Regions from separate parts of the Micromonospora sp. WMMD737 genome, predicted to be linked through region 1. Evidence: riboswitches for the same ligand, from Rfam matches in the RefSeq annotation. Region 1 holds a riboswitch; each other region holds the start of a gene.
The links. A riboswitch is a leader RNA that binds a small molecule or an ion and turns the genes downstream of it on or off. The one in region 1 is predicted to bind cobalamin.
Positions count from the first base shown of each region.

Region 1 (3,267 bases):
AAACCTTCGGAGCCCAGATCAGTTGGCGTAGACATCTTTCATCGGACATCGACCTGCCGCTATATTGCGGGCACTGTCGATCTCTTCCGATGACGAGGTGCACATGTTCGACAACCGGACGCTGCGGCGGCGTACCCTCCTTGCGGCCGTCGCCGGTGCCGCGGCCGTCCCCATGGTCGCCGGCCCCGCGTGGGCGGCGTTGCCGAAGGTCTACATCGACCCGGGCCACGGCGGCACCGACCCCGGCGCGGTCGGCAACGGGCTGCAGGAGAAGGCCCTGACGCTCGACATCTCCCTGCAACTGCGCAACATTCTGCTGGCCAACTGGGCCGTGGACGTCCGGATGTCGCGCACGACCGACATCACCCGCAGTTTGGCGTACCGCACCGACGACGCCAACGCGTGGGGCGCGAACCTGCTGGTGAGCGTGCACATCAACTCCGGCGGTGGCACCGGCTTCGAGAGCTACCGCTACCCGACGTCGGACGCCGCCACCGTCAACCTGCACAACGCCCTGCACCCGAGGGTGATCGGCGGCATGCGGACGATCGGTGGGGTCACCGATCGGGGGCTGAAGACCGCGAACTTCCACATGCTGCGCGAGTCGGCCATGCCCGCGGTGCTGACCGAGAACCTCTTCATCGACTCCGTCGCCGACTCGAACCTGCTCAAGCGCGCCGACTTCATCACCGCCACCGCCCGTGGCCACGCCGAGGGCATCGCCGCCTACCTCGGCCTGAGCGCGCCCAACCCGCCCACGTTCAGCACCATCGTGGACAACACCACGGCGGGACGGTTCACGGCGAGCACCAACTGGGGCACCTCCTCGTACTCCGCCCAGCGCTACGGGGCCGACTACCGCTTCGCCAACCCCACGCTGGCCAGCGACTCCGCCTGGTTCAAGGTGAACATCCCGGCGGCCGGCAACTACCGCGTCGAGGTGCGGCACCCGGCCGACCCCGGCTACAACAGCTCGGCCCCGCACGTCGTCGTCACCGCCTCGGGCAACCGTACGGTCAACGTGGACCAGCGCTCCAGCGGCGGCGTCTGGCGCTCGCTGGGCACCTTCGGGCTGGCTGCCGGCGACCGGAACCTGGTCGCGGTCAGCCGCTGGACCAGCACCACCGGCTACGTGGTGGCCGACGCCGTCCGGGTCACCCGGGTCTAGGAACACCGCCGAGCTGAGGCCGGGCGTTCGGAAGGCGCCGCCGCGCCACGCCTCGCGGCCCTCCTCCACCGCCACCAGCGCGCCGACAGCCCCACCCGATCGTGATCAGGACGCCATGGACGTGACCCGCGGTTCTGGGGTCCATGGCGTCCTGATCACCGTTTGCGGGGCGCCGCGGTAGAGCGGCGCTGCGGCACCGTGTCGCGGCGCTAGCTCATGGCCGGTGCATCGACGCGGGCTTCTGGCTGGCGATCGACGGGTGTGACCCGTGCCGCCGACGACACGCCCGGGACCGACATGTGGGGTGTGACAACGGCGCCAACCCTATATATGGTGTCGGCGCAGCTGGTTCGGCCGCTCATCCGGAGTGGTCGAGGCAAGAGGGAACCCGGTGGGAATCCGGGACTGCCCCGCAGCGGTGAGTGGGAACGACCGCCGTCATCAGCACTGGGCCGCCAGCGGCCTGGGAAGCGACGGCCAGTAGGAGACCGGCTTATCCGGTCGCGCCCGCGAGTCCGAAGACCTGCCAGTGCGCCGTACGCCCGCTTCCGGGTGTGTGGCGGTCCGAGGCCGCGTGGGACGGCCGACGCCATCCCGACGCGTTGCCCTGCGGCGCGTCGTCGTCGGTGTCCGCTCCGCGCGTGCCCAGGAAATCCGTCTGGGATCAAGGCTCGCGAGGAGTGAGTGGTGACAGTCACCGAGGTTTTTCCGGCCGACGATGCGGCCGTGGTGGGCCAGCGGCGGCCGCAGATGCGGGTCCGCAAGCGCGACGGCGGCACCGAGGCGGTCGACGTCAACCGGATCGTCCGCGCGGTCGAGCGGTGGGCCGACGACCTCGCCGACGTCGACCCGCTGCGGGTGGCCACCCGGACGATCAGCGGCCTGTACGACGGGGCGACGACCGCCGAACTGGACCGGCTGTCCATCCAGACCGCCGCGGAGATGATCGGTGAGGAGCCGCAGTACTCGCGGCTGGCCGCCCGCCTGCTGGCCGGCTACGTCGACAAGGAGGTCCGCCGGCAGGGCATCGGCTCCTTCAGCGAGGCGATCCGGCACGGCCACGCCGAGGGCCTGATCGGTGACGACACCGCGGCCTTCGTCGCCGCCCACGCCGGTGCCCTCGACGCCGCCGTCGACCCGCGCGGCGACCTGCGCTTCGAGTACTTCGGGCTGCGTACGGTCTACGACCGGTACCTGCTGCGCCACCCGACGAGCCGGCTGGTGCTGGAGACCCCGCAGTACTGGCTGCTGCGCGTGTCCTGCGGCCTGTCGCAGGCACCGGACGAGGCGATCGAGTTCTACCGGTTGATGTCGAGCCTGGCGTACCTGCCGAGTTCGCCGACGCTGTTCAACTCCGGCACCCGGCACACCCAGATGTCCTCCTGCTACCTGGTCGACTCCCCGCGCGACGAGCTCGACTCGATCTACCAGCGGTACGCGCAGGTGGCGAACCTGTCGAAGTTCGCCGGGGGGATCGGCATCGCCTTCTCCCGGGTGCGCTCCCGGGGCGCGCTGATCAGGGGCACCAACGGGCAGTCCAACGGGATCGTGCCGTGGCTGCGGACGCTGGACGCCTCGGTGGCGGCGGTCAACCAGGGCGGCCGGCGCAAGGGCGCGGCCTGCGTCTACCTGGAGCCGTGGCACCCGGACGTCGAGGAGTTCCTCCAACTGCGCGACAACACCGGCGAGGACGCCCGGCGCACCCACAACCTCAACCTGGCCAACTGGATCCCGGACGAGTTCATGCGCCGGGTGGAGGCCGACGGGGTGTGGTCGCTGTTCGACCCGGACGTGGTGCCGGAACTGCCGGACCTGTGGGGCGAGGAGTTCGACGCCGCGTACCGGGCCGCCGAGGAGCAGGGCCGCTACGTGCGGCAGGTCCCGGCGCGGGAGCTGTACGGGCGGATGATGCGTACCCTCGCCCAGACCGGCAACGGGTGGATGACGTTCAAGGACGCCGCGAACCGGCTGTGCAACCAGACCGCCGAGGCGGGCAACGTGGTGCACCTGTCCAACCTGTGCACCGAGATCGTCGAGGTCTCCAGCGACGCCGAGACCGCCGTGTGCAACCTCGGCTCGGTCAACCTCGCCGCCCACCT
Region 1 covers NZ_JBMHMH010000001.1:660,201-663,467, forward strand. The annotation lists gene ACN27A_RS02280 (N-acetylmuramoyl-L-alanine amidase) at 104-1,168, shown strand; cobalamin riboswitch at 1,498-1,712, shown strand; gene ACN27A_RS02285 (ribonucleoside-diphosphate reductase subunit alpha) at 1,919-3,267, shown strand, end outside.

Region 2 (3,267 bases), 1.5 Mb from region 1:
GTTGTGCACCGCCGCCGACCCCAGCGTGGCGAGGAAGACGGTGGGCCGCGTGTCCGCGGCCGCCGTGTGGGCGTCGGCGCGGTCCCGCAGCGCCTCGTACGCCTGGGCGTACCGGTGTCGAGGCAGTCCGCCGCCCGGTGGCGGCGGCGCGGGCGGCCGTGCCGGCAGCCGCTCGTCCAGCTGCGGGAACTCGCTGACCCCCGTCAGCGGGTCCCGACGGTGCGCCAGGTTGTCGGCCCGCCGCTGCCAGGTCGCGGCCAGCCGGTCGGCGACCAGGCCGCTGTCCAGCGCCGCGGCCATCCCGCCGGCCTGCTCGATCTCGGTGAACCACGCCCATGCCGACTGGGCCAGTTCCTCGGTGTACCGCTCGACGTACCACGAGCCGCCAGCCGGGTCGATCACCCGGCCCACGTTCGCCTCTTCCAGCAGCAGCGACTGGGTGTTGCGGGCGATCCGGCGGGCGAAGCCGTCCGGCAGGCCCAGGCAGTGGTCGAACGGCTGCACGGTCACCGCGTCCGCGCCGCCGACGCCGGCAGCGAAACAGGCCAGCGTGGTACGCAGCATGTTCACCCACGGATCGCGGGCGGTCATCATCACCGCGGAGGTGACCGCGTGCTGGCGTTGCGCGCCGTCCTCGGGCACCCCGCACACCTGCGCCACCCGGGCCCACAACCGGCGCGCCGCCCGCAGCTTCGCGATCGTGGCGAACTGGTCGGCGGTGGCCGCGTACCGGAACTCCAGCTGCGCGAACGCGGCCGGCACGCTCAGCCCGGCCGCGGTGAGGTCCCGCAGGTAGGCCACGCCGGTGGCCACCGCGCAGCCGAGTTCCTGCGCGTCCGAGGCGCCCGCGTCGTGATAGGCCGTCGCGTCGACAGTCATCGACCGCAGCCCCGGGAAGCTGTCGGCGCAGCGGCTGGCCCACTCGCCCGCCGGGCCTTCCCACCCCTGCCCGGTGCGCGCCCGCCATCCGAGCGGGTCCACACCGAGGTTGCCGCGCACCTCGGCCGGTGGCACCTGCCGCTCGGTCAGCAGCGCGAACCACGTCGGCACGGCCTCGACCGCGGCGGCCCCGGCGTCCAGCACGATCCCGGCCAGATCCAGGTAGACGCCTTCCAGCGCCGCCGGCAGCGCGGCCGGCGGCAGACCGTGTTCGCCGAGCACCAGCCACAGGGACGTGGCGCCGTTCTCCAGGTCGGCGCCGACCGCCTCGGCGGTGACCTTCGGGTCCGGGTCGGCGTGCCGCTGCCGGATGTCCCACCCTGCCGTCACCGCTCCCGCCGCCCGACCGCCGCGGGTGTACGGGAACAGTCCCGGCGGCCCCGGCATCGGCGTCGGATCGTCCGCGGTGTACAGCGGCGCCAGCGTCACCTCGTCGTCGCGGTGAGCCAGCAGGTCCTCGACCGCGTCGACCGGGGTGTCGTCGCCGGCGAGGCCGGACTTGCGCAAAACCCCCAGGGTCAACCGCTGCCACTGCTCGCGCGTGGCGGCCGGGAAGTCGGCAGCGAGGGGAAGCGTCTCTGACGGCACCGTCATGCCGGGATAGTAAGGGCAGTCCGGCATGACCAGATCGTGATGTGACGACATCAACTGCGAACGTGATGGCGTCATGACCCGCACCAGGAGCGCGGGGTGCCGCCGGCGCTGATCGTGGCCTCGTCCCGCGCCTCGGACGGCACCGCACGTACCCGGCGTCGGCGTCGTACCATCGCGGGCAGTGCTGGTTCGCCTCTCCCCTACCGGGGTGAGGCGTCGTAAGAGGGAACCCGGTGCGAAACCGGGACTGCCCCGCAGCGGTGAGTGGGAACGACCGCCGTCAAAAGCACTGGACCGCGAGGTCTGGGAAGCGACGGCCAGTAGGCGACCATGCGTCACGCCCACGAGTCCGAAGACCTGCCAGCGCCGCGCACACCGCCGGTGTGCGCCGTCGGCGGCCTCTCGGGAGGGCCAGGGCGGAAGCCGGTACGCCCTGTCGTGCCCCGCCTTCCTCTCCCGTGTGGCCGCCAGGCACCTCGAGGGAAGGACCACCGTGAGTACCTCATTCGGGCAGAGCACCGTGCTCGGCTACCCGCGCATCGGCGCCAACCGCGAGTTGAAGAAGGCGGTCGAGGCGTACTGGGCCGGCGCCCTGGACGCCGCCGGCCTGGAGGCCGTTGCCGCCGGCCTGCGGGCCGAGGTGTGGCGGACGCTGCGAGACGCGCGCCTCGACGCGATCCCGTCCAACACGTTCTCCTACTACGACCACGTGCTCGACACCGCCGTCGCGGTCGGCGCGATCCCCCAGCGGTTCGCCCGCCTCGGCCTCGGCGCGCTCGACACCTACTTCGCCATGGCCCGCGGCGTCGACGCCGAGCCGGCGCTGGAGCTGACCAAGTGGTTCGACACCAACTACCACTACCTGGTGCCGGAGATCAACGCCGACACCGCCTTCGCCGCCAATCCGGCCAAGGCGCTCAGGGAGTACGCCGAAGCACGTGAGCTCGGCATCACCACCCGTCCGGTGCTGGTCGGGCCGGCCACGTTCCTGCTGCTGGCCAAGGGCGACGACCCGTTCGCCCGCCTGGACGACCTCGTCGAAACGTACGCCGCGATCCTCACCGCGCTGGCCGAGGCGGGCGTGCCGTGGGTGCAGCTCGACGAGCCCGCCTACGTCGCCGACCGCACCCCCGCCGAAGTCGACGGCCTGCGGCACGCCTACCGGCGTCTCGGTGAGCTGCCGAACCGGCCGCGGATCTTCGTCGCCAGCTACTTCGGGGACCTCGCCGACGCCCTGCCGGCTCTGCTCGACACACCGGTCGAGGCCATCGGCGTCGACCTCGTCGCCGGGCCGGAGAACCTCAACCGGCTCGCCGCCGCCGGCCCGCTGCGGGGAAAGACCATCGTCGCCGGCCTGGTCGACGGCCGCAACATCTGGCGCACCGACCTGCGCGCAGCCGTCACCACCGGAGTCACCGTCACCGGTCTGGCCGACCTCGTGTCCGTCTCCACGTCCTGCTCGCTGCTGCACGTCCCCGTCGACCTGGCCGCCGAGACGCGACTCGATCCTCAGTTGTCCGAACGGCTCGCGTTCGCCCGGCAGAAGGTCGACGAGGTCGTCCTGCTCGGTCGTGCGCTGCGCGACGGCACCACCACCCTGACCGCACCACTGCCATCCGCACCGCCGTCGTGGCGCCGCGACGACATCCGGGGCCGCCTCGCCGCGTTGCGTCCCGGCGACCGGCAGCGCGGCGACTACGCCGACCGGGCCGATCGCCAGCAGCAGCGCCTCGG
Region 2 covers NZ_JBMHMH010000001.1:2,196,548-2,199,814, forward strand. The annotation lists gene ACN27A_RS08555 (methylmalonyl-CoA mutase family protein) at 1-1,533, opposite strand, end outside; cobalamin riboswitch at 1,702-1,912, shown strand; gene metE (5-methyltetrahydropteroyltriglutamate--homocysteine S-methyltransferase) at 2,027-3,267, shown strand, end outside.
Region 2: another riboswitch for cobalamin. It lies ahead of metE (5-methyltetrahydropteroyltriglutamate--homocysteine S-methyltransferase); the one in region 1 lies ahead of ACN27A_RS02285 (ribonucleoside-diphosphate reductase subunit alpha).

Region 3 (3,267 bases), 1.5 Mb from region 1:
ATCGCCAGGGTGTTGGTGATGGCGCGGCCGGTGTCCCATCCGGCGGTCGAGGTCAGCAGGGTGAAGATGGCGAATCGGTGCAGGTTGTCCAGCACTGGTGCGCCCGGGACGTAGGAGATGTGCCCGTGGTAGTAGTCGACCTCCGCGCCGGTGATGAACGGCCAGAACCACAGGTTCATCAGGAAGCCGAACAGGTACGCCACGACGATGCCGTAGCCGACGAGCATGGCGATCTCGGCTCTGCCGCTCACCCGGCGGGGCAAAGACCGGCGCCCATGCCGATCAGGCGGAGCACAGCATCTGGAACGGCAGCCACGGCCCTACCCCGGCGGTGAGCAGGGCCGAGGCGAACAGCGATGTGCAGCCGAGCGTGAAGCCGAAGCCGGCGCCGAACACTCGTCCGGCGAGCACGAGCATGAAGAACACCGTTTCGATGCCTGCGGTGCCGGCGCCGAGGGGGCGTAGCGCGGCGTTGGTCGCGGAGAGCACGCCGAGCATCGCGAGGGCTTTGGCGTCCATGCCGCCCTCGGACAGTTCGGCGATGACGATGATGAGCAGCGGCAGGATGCCCATGAAGATGAACGGTGCGTCCGGGGCGTGCTGCATGCTCTGCGGCTCGACGCGTACCAGCAGCGGCCAGCGGAACATCATGAGTCCGGCGAGCGACGCGAGGGTCAGCACGGTCGCTGATCGTAGGCCGATTCGCACGGCTTGGTCGTTTCGGCCCCAGGTGCGGGTGGGCAGCGATGGCGTCATGACGGTTGCCGTTCGAGTGCGGCCCGTACGTCGGCGACGGTCAGCCAGTGTGCGCCGAGGATCTTGGCGACCTGGGTGGCGAAGGCGGCCGAGGCGCCGAGCACCTCGGCGGTGGTGCCGTCCGACACCACCTCTCCTTCGGCCGACACGACGACGCGGTCGGCGACGGTGGCGATGAACTCCACGTCGTGGGTGGCCACGACGACGCCGCGTCCTTCGGGTGCTGTCGTCGCCGGTCAGCGCGGCGCCGATCTCGGCCAAGGAGAAACCCAGGTCGCGCAGGGCGCGGATGCGGTACAGCCGGGCAATGTGCTACTCCGAGTACCGGCGGTGGCCCCCGGGGTGTGCGTTCGCTGCGCAGCAGTCCGAGACGGTCGTAGTAATGCAGTGTGCGCACCGTCAATCCGGACGCTTCAGCCACTTGGCCCACTGACCATGTCCGCATACGGGCACGGTAGGACCTGACGCAGTGTCAGGTGCAAGCCCGGCCGGACGTCCCCATCGGGCCGAGACCGCGTTGGTCGCCGACCGCCAGTGTTCGTCGCCATCGGCGCGTACGGCGCACCTCGCGTGCTCTTTGCTCCGGTCGCTTCCGCCGGCGGGTGCCCTAGGATGGGCGCCGGTGCTGGTTCGCCTGAACCATGACGGTCCGGGCGTCGTAAGAGGGAATCCGGTGTGAATCCGGGACTGCCCCGCAGCGGTGAGTGGGAACGACCGCCGTCACACGCACTGGATGCCCCTGGTGTCCGGGAAGCGACGGCCAGTAGGAGATCGGCTCGTCCGGTCGCGTCCACGAGTCCGAAGACCTGCCCGCGCCGCGTGCGTGACCACGCACGCCGCCGACGGCCTCGCGGGAGGGCCCGGGCGCGGCTGGGCAGCTCATCGCCCAGCCCTGCCATCATCTTCCCCGATCCGACGGTGGGCCACGCCGGACCGCGAGGGAAGGATCCCCAGGCAGATGACGTCCTCGACCGCGCCCGGCTACGGGTTCGCCGCCGCCTGGCACGCCACCATCGACAGCGCCCACGACAAATCCTTTGTGCTCGACCCGGAGGTGTCTCGGACGCTGACGTCCTACATCGGTCCGGGAGAGACCGTGCTCGACATCGCCGCGGACGAGTTCGCGACGACGGCCGCCCGGGCCGGTGCACACGTCACAGTGGTCGACGGCTCCCTACAGCGCCTCGCCCAGGTGGCGGCCGACGCCCAGCGGCACGGCGTCACCGTCGACACCGTGCACGCGCTGTGGCCGCACGCGGCGGTCGCGCACCACGACGTGGTGGTCAGCACCGGCGCACTGCGCCGGCACCACGATCTACCGGCGGCGCTGCGAGCCATGGTGCTGCACGCCGACCGGCTGCTGCTCTGCGTCGACGAGGCCGGCACGCCCGCGCCGCACGACCAGGTCCTCGCGGCGATACTCGGCGAGCCGGCACCCCGGCAGGCGCCCCGGCACCTGCTCATCGCCGGAGCGCTGGCCGAACTGGGTCTGACCGCCGACGTGCAGATGGTGACCGCGGTGCGGACCGTCACCGTGGCCGACGAGGCCGAGCTGGTCCGGCGCCTGGCCGGGCGGTCGCTGCCCGGGCGGCTGGCCCGCCGTCTGCTGGCCCTGCTCGCGCCGATGCTCAGCCGGACGCCGGACGGAAACTGGCGGTACCGCTACCCGGCGGAGATGGGTCTGGTGGTGTGTCCGGTGTGACGGTCGGGTCGGCGAAGCCGGCCAGCAGCCGCTCGGCGGCGACCGCCGGGGTGAGGGTGCCGGCGAGGACCTGCCGCTCGATGCGCGGCGCGAGGGCTCGCACGGTGGGATGCGTGTGGAGCCGGTCCAGCAGTTCGGCCCGTACCATCGCCCACACCCAGCCGATCTGCTGGCGTCGGCGCCGCTCGGCCAGTTCGCCGGAGGCGGTCAGGGTGTCCTGGTGGTGACGGATCTGCTGCCACACCTCGTCGAGGCCGGTCTCCTCCTGGGCGCTGCACGTGACCACCGGGGTGTGCCAGCCCGCGTCGGGCGGGTGCATCAGGCGCAGCGCGCCGGCGAGTTCCCGGGCGGCCCGGCGGGCGTCGGTCGCGTGCGGGCCGTCGGCCTTGTTGACGGCGATGACGTCGGCAAGTTCCAGCACGCCCTTCTTGATGCCCTGCAGCTGGTCGCCGGTGCGGGCCAGGGTGAGCAGCAGGAACGAGTCGACCATGTCGGCGACCGTGGTCTCGGACTGGCCGACGCCGACGGTCTCGACCAGCACCACGTCGTAGCCGGCGGCCTCGAGCACCACGATCGCTTCCCGGGTGGCCTTGGCGACACCACCGAGCGTGCCGGCCGTGGGCGAGGGCCGGACGAACGCGGCCGGGTCGACGGCGAGGCGGGCCATGCGGGTCTTGTCGCCGAGGATGCTCCCGCCGGTGCGCGTCGACGACGGGTCGACCGCGAGCACCGCCACCCGATGCCCGTCGCCGGTCAGCCGGCAGCCGAGGGCGTCGATGAACGTGGACTTGCCGACGCCGGGTACCCCG
Region 3 covers NZ_JBMHMH010000001.1:2,190,548-2,193,814, forward strand. The annotation lists gene ACN27A_RS08520 (hypothetical protein) at 1-251, opposite strand, end outside; gene ACN27A_RS08525 (hypothetical protein) at 283-681, opposite strand; partial or broken gene ACN27A_RS08530 (cobalt ABC transporter ATP-binding protein) at 753-980, opposite strand; partial or broken gene ACN27A_RS08535 (MerR family DNA-binding transcriptional regulator) at 1,103-1,201, opposite strand; cobalamin riboswitch at 1,366-1,584, shown strand; gene ACN27A_RS08540 (class I SAM-dependent methyltransferase) at 1,715-2,458, shown strand; gene meaB (methylmalonyl Co-A mutase-associated GTPase MeaB) at 2,385-3,267, opposite strand, start outside.
Region 3: another riboswitch for cobalamin. It lies ahead of ACN27A_RS08540 (class I SAM-dependent methyltransferase); the one in region 1 lies ahead of ACN27A_RS02285 (ribonucleoside-diphosphate reductase subunit alpha).